Regions from separate parts of the Paenibacillus sp. GYB006 genome, predicted to be linked through region 1. Evidence: a T-box and tRNA genes for the amino acid it is inferred to sense, from the RefSeq annotation. Region 1 holds a T-box; the other regions hold tRNA genes.
What was found. The T-box of region 1 lies ahead of tyrS (tyrosine--tRNA ligase). A T-box ahead of a tRNA ligase gene usually reads a tRNA of that ligase, here a tRNA-Tyr.

Region 1 (4,347 bases):
GGATGAGTTCAGACGTTATGGCAGAGGATCAACGGAAGCTATGTATCAATCGTATCTTGAAGAGGTTTACCTGCCCGCCATTCGTGCCCAGGGTATGATCCCTGTCCTCGTAACACCAATGTCCCGAATTAAAGGGGATGCGAGTCCTGGATATGTATACACAAACTCCTTCAAGACTCGGCAATTTCCCGATATTTTGAAACGAATTGCAGAAGATAAGGGGATAACACTGATTGACCTTAATTCTGCAAGTGTTGCTTATTATAACGAGATCGGTGTAGAAGCGACAACAGCGATGTTCATGTCGATTGAAGCAGGAGAAACACCGGGTAAAACGAGTGACGGAAGCTATGCAAACGGACATCCATCGAAAAAAAATGACGGAACCCACTTCAAAGAAGCGATGTCTAAACAATATGCAAGAATGATCGTTACAGAGCTTTTGAATAGGGAACAAGAAGGGGATACGACTGCTGCTGTCCTTGTGTCTTATCTGCAAGGCAATGTAAGGCGCGCGGCTATATCAGGGGACTGGACTAAGATTTTTCCTGAGATAACGAATGACACAACGACAGGTAAAGGGGCATATTACCGCAATCAGATTGAAAAATTAATTCAACTCGGTGTGATGAGTAAAGACCGTCGTGGTAACTTTAATCCAGAATCGACGATAACAGTAGATGAATTTGACGAAAGCCTTTCCAAACTGATGGGAATGAAGAAAAAGGAATTTTCAGAATACAAAGATGGAGATTTGTCACGAGAAATGATGGCCTCCATGTTAGGTGATGCATATCATAGGAAATTCCCGGTGAAGCCGAAATATATGACGGATTATAACGGAGCGAGCGTAATACCCGGAGATCCTAATTATGATCCAAATCTAGATCCAACGCTTAGAGGAGCCCTGTACTATCCTTTAGTATCGTGGGAGCAACTTGCAGATACTTCAGAAATTAACCCCGAGTGGATTTCAAAAGTGAAGGATGCTTATGAACTTGGGCTTATTCGATCGGAAAAAGGAATTGCCAGAGGCAAGATGATGAACGGAAATGAATTAGAACCGAAAGCTGCTGTTACTCGAGAAAAGGCGGCGAAGGCACTTTATTTTATGTGGGTGCTTACGAATGAAGTGAATGTAGAAAATGATGTTGCCTCTCTGAAATAGATTATGTATGGTAAGAAAGATGAACGAATGCTCCAGAGAGCCGGTGGTTGGTGTAAACCGGTGCAGACATCTTTCCGAATTACACTTCCGAAGTTGGAAAAGGGAACATGATCGAATCCAAAGTAACTTTTCCCGGCATCCTCATGCCGTTAATCAAATGAAGTGAAAGAAGTTAGGAATGCTTCTTTAATCAGGGTGGTACCGCGAGACAATCTTCTCGTCCCTTTATGGGATAGAAGGTTGTCTTTTTGTTTTTTAATTATAAGGAGGAATACTCATGGAAACAAACCATCCACTTTCCAAGGAACAACAGCGAGAGGTTGAACGGCAAATTAGTATCATTCGGCGAGGAGCCGCAGAGATCATACCAGAGGATGCTCTGACTCAAAAGATTGTAACATCAGTCCTGTCTGGAAAACCTCTTAAGGTGAAGCTGGGTCTCGATCCTTCATCACCAGACATCCATGTTGGACACACCGTAGTTCTGCACAAGTTAAGACAATTTCAAGACTTAGGGCACGAAGTTCAGCTCATCATAGGCGATTTTACAGGAAGAATCGGAGACCCCACCGGGAAATCAGAGACAAGAAAACAATTGTCAGAAGAAGATGTAAAACGAAACGCAGCTACCTACGAAAAGCAAGTCTATAAAATACTGGATCCAAAACGAACAAAATTTCATTTTAATTCCACATGGCTTGAGAAAATGGATTTTCAAGATGTAATGCAGTTAGCTGCGAACGTTACGGTTGCAAGAATGCTGGAGCGTGATGATTTTGCAAAAAGGTATAAGAATAGCCAACCTATTCACATCCATGAATTTTTTTATCCATTAATGCAAGGATATGATTCGGTGGCGCTTGAAAGCGATATTGAGATTGGTGGAACCGATCAGACATTTAATGTTTTAATGGGTAGAACGTTGCAGGGGGTATTTGGTTGTAAAGATAGTCAAGTTGCTGTACTAATGCCACTCATGGAGGGACTTGATGGAGTCCAGAAAATGAGCAAAAGCCTCGGAAACTACATCGGCATTGATGAATCACCTAATGAAATGTTTGGCAAAACCATGTCCATCCCAGACGAGTTGATGATTAAATATTATGAACTTAGTACCAACATTTCGAATGATGAACTATTGAAGCTGAAGCAAGGTCTACATAGTGGGGATATACACCCACGGGATGCTAAAATTCAGCTGGCAAAATATTATGTTCGAATGTTTCATAACGAGCAGGCAGCAGAACAAGCAGAGGAACACTTTATTACCGTATTTCAGAAGCGTTTGATTCCAGAAAATATAGAAGAACGGCATGTGAATAACGAACTGCTTGAACAAGGGAAGATTTCAATCTGTAAGCTGCTTATCGAACTTGGATTTGTATCGTCAAATAGTGAGGCAAAGCGAAGTGTGGTTCAAGGGGCGGTTAAAATAAACGGAATCAAGATTCTGGATCCTTATGATCAGGTGAAAATAAACAACGGAGATATTATTCAGTCAGGAAAAAGGAAGTTTGCTAAATTAGTCATAGCTGAACACATCGATACAAATCAAATGTAGAATCCGTACACCGATTCCTATGAAATCATTATATTATGGGGGATTATCATGTCAGACGAAGTGAATAAGGAAATACTTGAGGAACTGAAAAGAATAAACGAGAAACTAGATCATCTAAATAGCAGGAAAGGCCTGTCGACACCATTAGCAATTATGGCGATCATATTTGGATTTTCATTTGTTGGACCGCTTATTTTGATGCTGATAGGCGTTATTTTCTAGAGTCATCGGTTTAAAAGATTTTTGCAGAACGATATAGGGACGGTATTCAATAGATATTGTATTTGGATTTAAATGTAAATATATGGTATATTCATCGTGTTAAATAGAGAACACCATATAACGAATCCTATCTTTTTTTAAGTGGAGAGTTCGGTGTATCTTAAGGAGATGGTTAAGATGATCATGATTATTTTGGGAGTCATAGTAATTTCCCTTACGTTGTATGATTTCAAAAAACCTGACTCGAAATTGATGCGAACCTTAAAGCGTGTCCCTGGCGGCGATAAGAATGTAGACATAAAACAAACCAGCCCAGCTTTGCAATGGGTGTAAGTACGGGTGTAGTGTTTATCTTGATCGGTGTAATAGCAAAGATATTACCTCTCTTATGAGAGACACACTTTCCTTATTAGAGGAGCAGTATTAAATGAAACTTTTCTTATTATCAGTTTCCATAATTGTATTGCTTTGTACTGCATGCAACAACGAGACAATAAAGAATGAACCCAAACCTAAAGCAGCTATAATTCAATTTGAAAATGAAGAAGATAAAAAGCTCCAACAAACTCAAAATATGAGTCTATATGATGCTGATGTTACAGATAAACAACAAACCTTATTACTAGATCAAACCGGAAAGTTCACTAGTGGTGAATATAAGATTTCATTCTCTTATACGCAAGGGTACGATTTAAGACTTTACCTCGAAAATATAGAAGGTGTAGCTTATGATTGGACTTTAGTCGATAAAGATGGGCGTAAAATTAGATCTGGAAGGGTCTCTCCTGATGACTCCCAGCTTGAAATCATTCCAAATGCTGAGGATGCTTTTGTTCTTAGGAGTGGCATCTACTCATTATCTATGATTAGTATAGACGGTTCAAATAATAGCTACAAAGTATCTGTGAATTCCATTGATTGCTTTGAATGTGGTTCTGAGAGATGATATGATCATATGTTTTTGCAGGTGATTATTATATGAAAAGGAGCTGTATTTTGTATGCCAAAGATTCTTAGCTGTTATCCGGAAGGTAAACTGAAAGCACTCACGATGAGTTATGACGATGGTGTTCTATCTGATAAGAGACTGGCATCCATCTTTAACGAGAATGGAATCAAGGGAACCTTTCATATCAACTCGGGGATGTTTGGCGATACAAGGTATCGGGCCCGGCTGAGTGAAGAAGAGTCCCTCGAAGTGTACCAAGGTCATGAAGTATCCGTACATACTGTTACCCATCCTTCGATTGCCCGCTGTCCTAAGGAACAAGTCCTTTATGAAATCATGGACGATCGAAAGAATCTGGAGCGGCTATTTGGGTATCCCGTTAGAGGAATGTCTTATCCTAATGGTTCGTACAGCCAGGAGATCATCGAAATGCTTCCTGTTTTCGGA
Region 2 (4,347 bases), on a different contig from region 1:
TTGACTTTTAATAAGCCCAGTAACGTGTTCATCGTTGTTGATTTTCCTGCACCGTTTGGTCCGAGCAGTCCAAATATTTCACCTTCATGAATACTCAGATCAACACCATCTACAGCTGTGTAATCTTTGTACCTTTTGACCAGACCCGTTACTTCTATGATCATCTGAATTTCCTCCTCAAACATTTCAGTACGTGATTGATGATATCTGAAGCGATAAAGAACATGTGCGAGTACCCCATTAGTCAAAGATGGGGACACTCACGCATTTACGATTTCATATGAATTTCTTAAATCCGTTATAAGAGATTTAAGAAATTCGATATCGTCTCCGTATTATGTAAAAATCCTTAGAGCTCTTTTTGATTATGTTCATGCTGTGCATATTAACACAAGAATGTACAGAAGATAGAATTCGATGTGAATGAATTAGCAAAAACAACCTTATCCCCGCATGGTAATACGTAGATAAGGTTACTTCGTTCCACATTATTTGAAATACTTTATTCTTGCTAAATTTATTGTAGTATACCAGATAAATTTCTTTAAATTATAAATCTAAAGATTTAAGGTAATATTCCTTTACAGTGGTCTTATTTTAGAGTAAAGGTAGTTTATTCATATAGGAACGTGAATTTGATGGATATGTGTGAAGTAGATAAGTACGGCTACATTTTATTATTGTGAAATATTCATATAGTGTATTTTTCATATTATATTATAAAAACAACCCCAAGCCTCTGAATGGATCTAATAGGCTTGGGGTTTAAGAGATAAAGAAATGCGAAAAATGACTTACTGTAAAATATGACAATACTACACACAAGTCAATTTTCACTGTAAACTTTTTAATTTATAATATCCTGCTTTGTAAGCTTTTTTTATCTTGTCGTTGTATACAAGGATTAATCCATTAAATACAGGTCTATGCTCATTTTGGAACTTCAATAGCAGTCACCTCTTCAAAGGAATCAACTATTTCAGCTTCCTCGCTTTTAGGTGTTAGGTGTGTATCGGTATCTAGCCTGAAAAAGAACAACCCAAATAGTTCAATACTTACTCTCTGTAAAAGTAGAAATATAAAAACCCCTTCGCTTTCGCAAAGAGGTTTACTAATGAAGCGGGTGATGGGAATCGAACCCACGCTATCAGCTTGGAAGGCTGAAGTTCTACCATTGAACTACACCCGCGTATATAAATATCGGGATGACACGATTTGAACATGCGACCCCCTGGTCCCAAACCAGGTGCTCTACCAAGCTGAGCTACATCCCGATAATAAATGCCGGTGAAGGGACTCGAACCCCCACGGTTTCCCTCACGATTTTGAGTCGCGCGCGTCTGCCAATTCCGCCACACCGGCTTGCTTCTTATTTTAAATATAATGGCGCGCCCTGAGAGATTCGAACTCCCGGCCTTTTGATTCGTAGTCAAACGCTCTATCCAGCTGAGCTAAGGGCGCAAAAAATATAAAAGCAGACGACGGAAATCAGCGACTCTTGCCTGGCAAGGCAAAGGTCAACCGCTGATCCATGTCCGCAATTAAAAGATGCGCGTGAAGGGACTCGAACCCCCACGTCAAAGACGCTAGATCCTAAGTCTAGTGCGTCTGCCAATTCCGCCACACGCGCATATATATGATGGTGAGCCATGAAGGACTCGAACCTTCGACACCCTGATTAAAAGTCAGGTGCTCTACCAACTGAGCTAATGGCTCGTACTATAAAATGGCTGGGAATATAGGATTTGAACCTATGCATGACGGAGTCAAAGTCCGTTGCCTTACCGCTTGGCTAATCCCCAACAGCGATAAGTTGTACAAGGGCGATCGATGGGACTTGAACCCACGAATGCCGGAGCCACAATCCGGTGCGTTAACCCCTTCGCCACGACCGCCATATATTATCATTCTTTACTATTATGAAATTGGCAGGGGCAGCAGGAATTGAACCCACACCAACGGTTTTGGAGACCGTTGTTCTACCTTTAAACTATGCCCCTAAAAACTGGTGGAGGATGATGGATTCGAACCACCGAACCCGTAAGGGAGCAGATTTACAGTCTGATGCGTTTGGCCACTTCGCTAATCCTCCATATGAAACTGGTGCCGGCGAGAGGACTTGAACCCCCAACCTACTGATTACAAGTCAGTTGCTCTACCAGTTGAGCTACACCGGCTAATTAATTCGATTATACCATACTCCATATAATGGGAGCTAGGATAAATTAGTTGAATTCACAGGATTTCATCCTGCATTATTTGGTATGGTGGAGATTGAGGGGATCGAACCCCCGACCCTCTGCTTGTAAGGCAGATGCTCTCCCAGCTGAGCTAAATCTCCATATAAAGTGACCCGTAGGGGATTCGAACCCCTGTTACCTCCGTGAAAGGGAGGTGTCTTAACCCCTTGACCAACGGGCCGCTGGCTCCCCGAACAGGACTCGAACCTGTGACAACTCGATTAACAGTCGAGTGCTCTACCAACTGAGCTATCAGGGAATATTGGTGGAGCCAAGCGGGATCGAACCGCTGACCTCCTGCTTGCAAGGCAGGCGCTCTCCCAGCTGAGCTATGGCCCCTCATCGTTAAATAAATGATTCAGTAAACATATAACCTAATAGGTTATTCGCTTGGCGGCGTCCTACTCTCCCAGGACCCTGCGGTCCAAGTACCATCGGCGCTGGAGGGCTTAACGGTCGTGTTCGGGATGGGTACGTGTGGAACCCCTCCGCTATCGCCACCAAACATGATTTTTGCGCTGTGATATCTTCAGTGAATACTCACCAGCAAAATATCAGACCTTAGAAAGGACATGCAGCTTAAAATCTTCCGGATTTATAATTTATCATATTTTAAAAACATATTCAACTAGTAATAAAAACCATCGAACACAATGAATTAAATATCTTTAATTACTGCATCAGACACACATTTATAATTGTCTTTTTCTTAAGAGGACATAAATAATATATCATCTTGAACAGCGTTTTTCTAATTGTAAATTATACCTTTTATTTAGGAAAAATGTGGTGTCGCACACTTCAAATCATCGCCATCCTAATTGAAAAGATATTTATATAAAATGATAAGATTTGTCGCATGGCGAAACCAAGTAATGTAACTACAATCAATTTTTTAGCGTCTTTCATTATATACATTTACAAATGGAGGCGATAAAAATAAAGAAGAAACTGTTCATCTCACTTTTTGTGGTTGTTTTTTCTCTTAGCATCGTGGTTGGTTTAGCTTTTGCTAAAGGGAGCGTTAAGATCGTGGTTAACGGTCAACAAGTTACTTCAGATGTAGCTCCTCAGATCGTCAATAACCGAGTAATGGTGCCTTTAAGTGTGGTAGCAAAGGCATTAGATGCGAATGTAGGTTGGAACCAAAAGAATCAAACGGTAACTATCAATGACAAAGCGATACCTTCTCAGGAAGATATATGGAAACAAGATCTTGATTTCATTGGTAGTGGTTGGGCAAGTCTTAGAAACATTATTGGAACATTTATGATTGGTTTCGATGAAATTTTAAAAGGAGAAATGCGGGATTTTGTAATAACTAATCGGAAAATTGAAACTATGAAAAAAGTAGACTTTTTCAACGTCGATGAATATACGGTTTTCCCAGGTCTTTCGTATTCAAAATAATAAGGAGTTCTTCTATTTGCTAAATTATCGACTTTGTAATTTTCTCTTCTTAATTGTAAGAAAGGTTGTGGAATGTGTTGAACAGGAAATTTCTATTGAGTTTTTTATTAAGTTTTATTTATGTCATCGTTTTTTATTTTGGCGCGTATGGCTTGATGTTAATTGGTATCATAGATGATGGTTTTTTTATATTAAATCATGTATTTGTCGGTTTTTATCAATGGCTTTATTTGGTACCACTTATCATTTATCTAAAAAAGAGAAACAGAGTATTTACAGGTTACCTTATAGGTGGAATATGTGTAACTTGTTTAAACATCGCGTTGATTGTATGGATATTATTAGACCCCTCCAAATTCTTTTAAATCAGCCATTTAAACAAATAACTTACCAGATAACATAAATTTGAATATATCAACCCCCCCCCTCTTGTATGCAGAAAGAGTTCGCGGTATGCGGTCTCTTTTTACCCTGCCTACAAAGTGGGGGTTTTGATTAATGTGCAAGCTATGCTTGATGCATTGCATGCTTCCTTAAATTATTTATTGAAAGTGACTTTCTCCGAACCATTCTCGAGAATGATCGATGTGTCCCGAGGTTTTGTTTCGGCAATTTTGCGGCCGCCTCTGAATGAGTAAAGCACTGCAGCCTGTTTACGGATCGCCTCATATTCATTCTCTGCTTCAAGAACGATGAA
Region 3 (4,347 bases), on a different contig from region 1:
GGGAGATCGTCCTTTTTAGATCTTACGCAACCTTGCTGCAGCATTTCCGCTTTACCACAAACTTTGGATGGGAGATGAAAAAATGAAACGTCGTTCAAGCAATAAATCCAAAATGGTGACACTCGTAACCGTTCTACTCATGGTGCTTACCGCTTGCAGTAATGAGAATGGAGCTTCCCCATCCATTAGTGGTGGATCTGCAGAAGCTGCTGCTGGAAGTAAATCAGCCGAAGTAACTGTTCATATTGCTCGCCTTGGAGGAATCAGTCCTCTTCTGATTGCAGAGGAAAAAGGATGGATTGATGAGGCCTTCGCAGAGAAAGGCGCCAAAGTGGAGTGGAGTAATTTCACGAGCGGTCCTCCTATACTGGAAGCCCTTGTATCTAATCGGATAGATCTCTCTTCCATGGGTGACGGAGCAGTGATCACAGGCTTGGCCAATCAGTTACCTTTTGAAATTATCGGACTGTTAGGTGATGGAAAAGATCTAAATACGGTGATTGTTCCTGTGAATAGCACGATCTCCTCTGTTGCTGATTTAAAAGGAAAAACGATTGGTGTTGCCAAAGGGACGACAAGCCACGTGTACTTAATCAAAATATTGCAGTCCATCGGTCTATCCCAGGATGATGTTAAACAGATCAATCTGCAAGCAGATGATGCTTTAGCTGCTTTTGAGACAGGACAACTGGATGCCTGGATAACCCTTGATCCTTATGTAACCTTAAGTGTTGAGCAAAAAAAGGCGAAAATCATTGAAGTGGAGGGCGAATTCCTCGCTCCTTTATCCATGATCGCTAGAACTGGTTTTGTTAAAGAACATCCAGAACTCGTCACAGAATATCTAAAAGTGTACCAAAAGACACTCGACTGGCAGCGCGATAACCTCGACGAAGCGGCTGCTCTTTATGAGAAACATTCTAAAATGCCTGCTTCTGTCATCAAGACGGTGCTAGAGCGAAGTGCCAATCAACTCTCCGTCTATACGCCTGAGGCTCTACAAGCCCATGAGGCATCCTCGGAAATACTGCTAAACAATAAATTTTTGAAAAAGAAGCCTGACTTTGCAAAAGCAATTAACAATACGTTTGTTGAAGAACTGAATTAAATGAACTGCTACCCCCAATTGCTTTTAGTCCGAATGATTAGAGTATAAAAGGCACAAGAGTACTTACAGTTACAGTGCCTCTCTATCTGGTATTAACGCAGGTAAATTAGTACAGGTTCCGTTATCTGTATACTCTCCATAATATTCTGCCTTCCGTGTTCCTATTGTTTCTCTTAATTTGCGCCCATTACTTTTTTGTGTAAATTATTGATCGATTATCTACCAATATGGCGGGAGACCGCCTACCCAAGGAGGAAATTATTCATGAATAATGTTACTCATAACCAGGTAGTTCAGCTTGAAATCGTACCGGTAGCCGGAAGAATTGGAGCGGAAGTGAGAGGTATTGATTTAGCTGAGGATCTCTTCCCTGCGGTCGTTGAATCCATTCAAGAAGCTCTGCTCAAGTATAAAGTCCTCTTCTTCCGGGATCAACATCAACTAGATGATGAGGGTCAAGAGCGCTTTGCCAAACTTTTAGGAGAACTTTATGCACATCCGACTGTGCCCGTAAAAGATGGAACCCGAGCTGTACTTGAGCTTGATTCTGCCCACGGAGGCCGTGCTAACGCTTGGCACACCGATGTTACCTTTGTTGAAGCTTATCCCAAAGCATCCATTCTGCGCTCAGTGGTGATTCCTCCTGCTGGAGGGGACACCGTATGGGCCAACACGGCAGCGGCCTATGAAGATCTATCTCCTGAATTAAAAGAGCTCGCAGGCAGCCTTCGGGCAATCCACTCCAATGCTTTTGATTATGTAGCCCCTCCCCAACAAGGAGTCGCAAGAGAGCAGACGCAGCGAAAGAACAATGTTTTTGCCTCAACGGTATATCAAACAGAGCATCCGGTGGTAAGAGTTCATCCCGAAACAGGGGAACGTCACTTACTATTAGGGCAATTTGTAAGAAGGATATCGGGGCTCAGAACCGCAGATTCGGATCGAATCATTAATATTTTACAAGAGCACGTTACCAGACTTGAAAATACAGTTCGCTGGCGCTGGGCTGTAGGCGATGTGGTAGTTTGGGATAACCGAGCAACACAACATTATGCAATTAATGACTATGGCGATGAACACCGTGTAGTACGCCGTGTTACCATTGCTGGCGACATTCCGATTGGTATCGATGGCCGTAAAAGTATAACGCTCCAGCCAAAAAAAGAACAGGCCGATTAATACACTACCTATCCCTGTTCCATATCGTAATATTAAAAAACCCCTTCGCGAAAGCGAAGGGGTTTACTGTGAAGCGGGTGATGGGAATCGAACCCACGCTATCAGCTTGGAAGGCTGAAGTTCTACCATTGAACTACACCCGCGTATAAATATCGGGATGACACGATTTGAACATGCGACCCCCTGGTCCCAAACCAGGTGCTCTACCAAGCTGAGCTACATCCCGTTATTTAAATGGCGCGCCCTGAGAGATTCGAACTCCCGGCCTTTTGATTCGTAGTCAAACGCTCTATCCAGCTGAGCTAAGGGCGCAAATATAATTGGAGCGGACGACGGGAATCGAACCCGCGACCCTCGCCTTGGCAAGGCGATGCTCTACCGCTGAGCCACGTCCGCGAAATATATGGTGCGGTCGAGAGGACTCGAACCTCCACGGGGGTTAGCCCACACGGACCTGAACCGTGCGCGTCTGCCAATTCCGCCACGACCGCATATATATAAAAGTGAGCCATGAAGGGCTCGAACCTTCGACACCCTGATTAAAAGTCAGGTGCTCTACCAACTGAGCTAATGGCTCGTACTAAAGATGGCTGGGGATATAGGATTTGAACCTATGCATGACGGAGTCAAAGTCCGTTGCCTTACCGCTTGGCTAATCCCCAACAGTGATAAGGTTTAAAAATGGGGCGATCGATGGGACTTGAACCCACGAATGCCGGAGCCACAGACCGGTGCGTTAACCCCTTCGCCACGACCGCCATAACAAAATACTTAAAAATAAATCTGGTGGAGGATGATGGATTCGAACCACCGAACCCGTAAGGGAGCAGATTTACAGTCTGATGCGTTTGGCCACTTCGCTAATCCTCCATAATGAAACTGGTGCCGGCGAGAGGACTTGAACCCCCAACCTACTGATTACAAGTCAGTTGCTCTACCAGTTGAGCTACACCGGCTAAATGATTACGATATACCATACTCCATTTTACTGGAGTTAAGATAAAAGTGGCGGAACTGACGGGATTCGAACCCGCGATCTCCTGCGTGACAGGCAGGCATGTTAGGCCTCTACACCACAGTTCCAAGTATTACAATTGCGGGGGCAGGATTTGAACCTGCGACCTTCGGGTTATGAGCCCGACGAGCTACCGAGCTGCTCCACCCCGCGATATTTATATGGTGGAGATTGAGGGGATCGAACCCCCGACCCTCTGCTTGTAAGGCAGATGCTCTCCCAGCTGAGCTAAATCTCCATATAAAGTGACCCGTAGGGGATTCGAACCCCTGTTACCTCCGTGAAAGGGAGGTGTCTTAACCCCTTGACCAACGGGCCTTACTGTATTAAATATTCTAAAAAGTTCGCAACGGAGAAAGAGGGATTCGAACCCTCGAGACGCTTGTGACGCCTACACGATTTCCAATCGTGCTCCTTCGGCCAGCTCGGACACTTCTCCAAAAGTGGCTCCCCGAACAGGGCTCGAACCTGTGACAACTCGATTAACAGTCGAGTGCTCTACCAACTGAGCTATCAGGGAATATTGGTGGAGCCAAGCGGGATCGAACCGCTGACCTCCTGCGTGCAAGGCAGGCGCTCTCCCAGCTGAGCTATGGCCCCATAATGGGATTATGAAGTTAAATGGTGGGCCCTAGTGGACTCGAACCACCGACCTCACCCTTATCAGGGGTGCGCTCTAACCAGCTGAGCTAAGGGCCCTTATCGTTAATTAAACGATTAGGCGAAAAAATAACCCATAAGGGTATTCGCTTGGCGGCGTCCTACTCTCCCAGGACCCTGCGGTCCAAGTACCATCGGCGCTGGAGGGCTTAACGGTCGTGTTCGGGATGGGTACGTGTGGAACCCCTCCGCTATCGCCACCAAACAGGATTTTCTTAGCTTACGCTTCTCGAAAATCTTCGAAAAATCTATACACTCTTCGCGTTTGCTTGGGTTCAACACCGAAGTGTGAATCAAGAAACAAGCGTTTAGTTTTCCTCAAGGATTTGCTCCCTGAAAACTAGAACGAAACAATCTTTGCGATTTATATAGCTTATGCTTCCGA

Region 2: it encodes a tRNA-Tyr, which carries the amino acid that the T-box ahead of tyrS (tyrosine--tRNA ligase) is inferred to sense. The anticodon was not compared.
Region 3: it encodes a tRNA-Tyr, which carries the amino acid that the T-box ahead of tyrS (tyrosine--tRNA ligase) is inferred to sense. The anticodon was not compared.

Annotation. Positions count from the first base shown of each region.
Region 1 covers NZ_JARBDA010000002.1:686,807-691,153, forward strand. Annotated here, with positions in the region: gene PV403_RS08485 (GDSL-type esterase/lipase family protein) at 1-1,168, shown strand, start outside; T-box leader at 1,163-1,396, shown strand; gene tyrS (tyrosine--tRNA ligase) at 1,446-2,729, shown strand; gene PV403_RS08495 (hypothetical protein) at 2,778-2,951, shown strand; gene PV403_RS08500 (hypothetical protein) at 3,129-3,284, shown strand; gene PV403_RS08505 (hypothetical protein) at 3,379-3,897, shown strand; gene PV403_RS08510 (polysaccharide deacetylase family protein) at 3,952-4,347, shown strand, end outside.
Region 2 covers NZ_JARBDA010000004.1:416,045-420,391, forward strand. Annotated here, with positions in the region: gene PV403_RS13165 (ABC transporter ATP-binding protein) at 1-164, opposite strand, end outside; tRNA gene PV403_RS13170 (tRNA-Gly) at 1,119-1,189, opposite strand; tRNA gene PV403_RS13175 (tRNA-Pro) at 1,201-1,274, opposite strand; tRNA gene PV403_RS13180 (tRNA-Leu) at 1,283-1,362, opposite strand; tRNA gene PV403_RS13185 (tRNA-Arg) at 1,385-1,461, opposite strand; tRNA gene PV403_RS13190 (tRNA-Leu) at 1,550-1,630, opposite strand; tRNA gene PV403_RS13195 (tRNA-Lys) at 1,641-1,716, opposite strand; tRNA gene PV403_RS13200 (tRNA-Gln) at 1,728-1,802, opposite strand; tRNA gene PV403_RS13205 (tRNA-His) at 1,823-1,895, opposite strand; tRNA gene PV403_RS13210 (tRNA-Trp) at 1,927-2,000, opposite strand; tRNA gene PV403_RS13215 (tRNA-Tyr) at 2,007-2,092, opposite strand; tRNA gene PV403_RS13220 (tRNA-Thr) at 2,102-2,177, opposite strand; tRNA gene PV403_RS13225 (tRNA-Val) at 2,266-2,341, opposite strand; tRNA gene PV403_RS13230 (tRNA-Glu) at 2,350-2,421, opposite strand; tRNA gene PV403_RS13235 (tRNA-Asn) at 2,424-2,499, opposite strand; tRNA gene PV403_RS13240 (tRNA-Ala) at 2,504-2,579, opposite strand; rRNA gene rrf (5S ribosomal RNA) at 2,629-2,745, opposite strand; gene PV403_RS13250 (copper amine oxidase N-terminal domain-containing protein) at 3,165-3,650, shown strand; gene PV403_RS13255 (cytosine deaminase) at 4,189-4,347, opposite strand, start outside.
Region 3 covers NZ_JARBDA010000010.1:251-4,597, reverse strand. Annotated here, with positions in the region: gene PV403_RS18575 (TauD/TfdA dioxygenase family protein) at 1-19, shown strand, start outside; gene PV403_RS18570 (aliphatic sulfonate ABC transporter substrate-binding protein) at 83-1,108, shown strand; gene PV403_RS18565 (TauD/TfdA dioxygenase family protein) at 1,373-2,287, shown strand; tRNA gene PV403_RS18560 (tRNA-Gly) at 2,360-2,430, opposite strand; tRNA gene PV403_RS18555 (tRNA-Pro) at 2,440-2,513, opposite strand; tRNA gene PV403_RS18550 (tRNA-Arg) at 2,523-2,599, opposite strand; tRNA gene PV403_RS18545 (tRNA-Gly) at 2,609-2,683, opposite strand; tRNA gene PV403_RS18540 (tRNA-Leu) at 2,692-2,778, opposite strand; tRNA gene PV403_RS18535 (tRNA-Lys) at 2,792-2,864, opposite strand; tRNA gene PV403_RS18530 (tRNA-Gln) at 2,875-2,949, opposite strand; tRNA gene PV403_RS18525 (tRNA-His) at 2,970-3,045, opposite strand; tRNA gene PV403_RS18520 (tRNA-Tyr) at 3,072-3,157, opposite strand; tRNA gene PV403_RS18515 (tRNA-Thr) at 3,168-3,243, opposite strand; tRNA gene PV403_RS18510 (tRNA-Asp) at 3,294-3,370, opposite strand; tRNA gene PV403_RS18505 (tRNA-Met) at 3,382-3,455, opposite strand; tRNA gene PV403_RS18500 (tRNA-Val) at 3,465-3,540, opposite strand; tRNA gene PV403_RS18495 (tRNA-Glu) at 3,549-3,620, opposite strand; tRNA gene PV403_RS18490 (tRNA-Ser) at 3,653-3,741, opposite strand; tRNA gene PV403_RS18485 (tRNA-Asn) at 3,747-3,822, opposite strand; tRNA gene PV403_RS18480 (tRNA-Ala) at 3,827-3,902, opposite strand; tRNA gene PV403_RS18475 (tRNA-Ile) at 3,925-4,001, opposite strand; rRNA gene rrf (5S ribosomal RNA) at 4,051-4,167, opposite strand.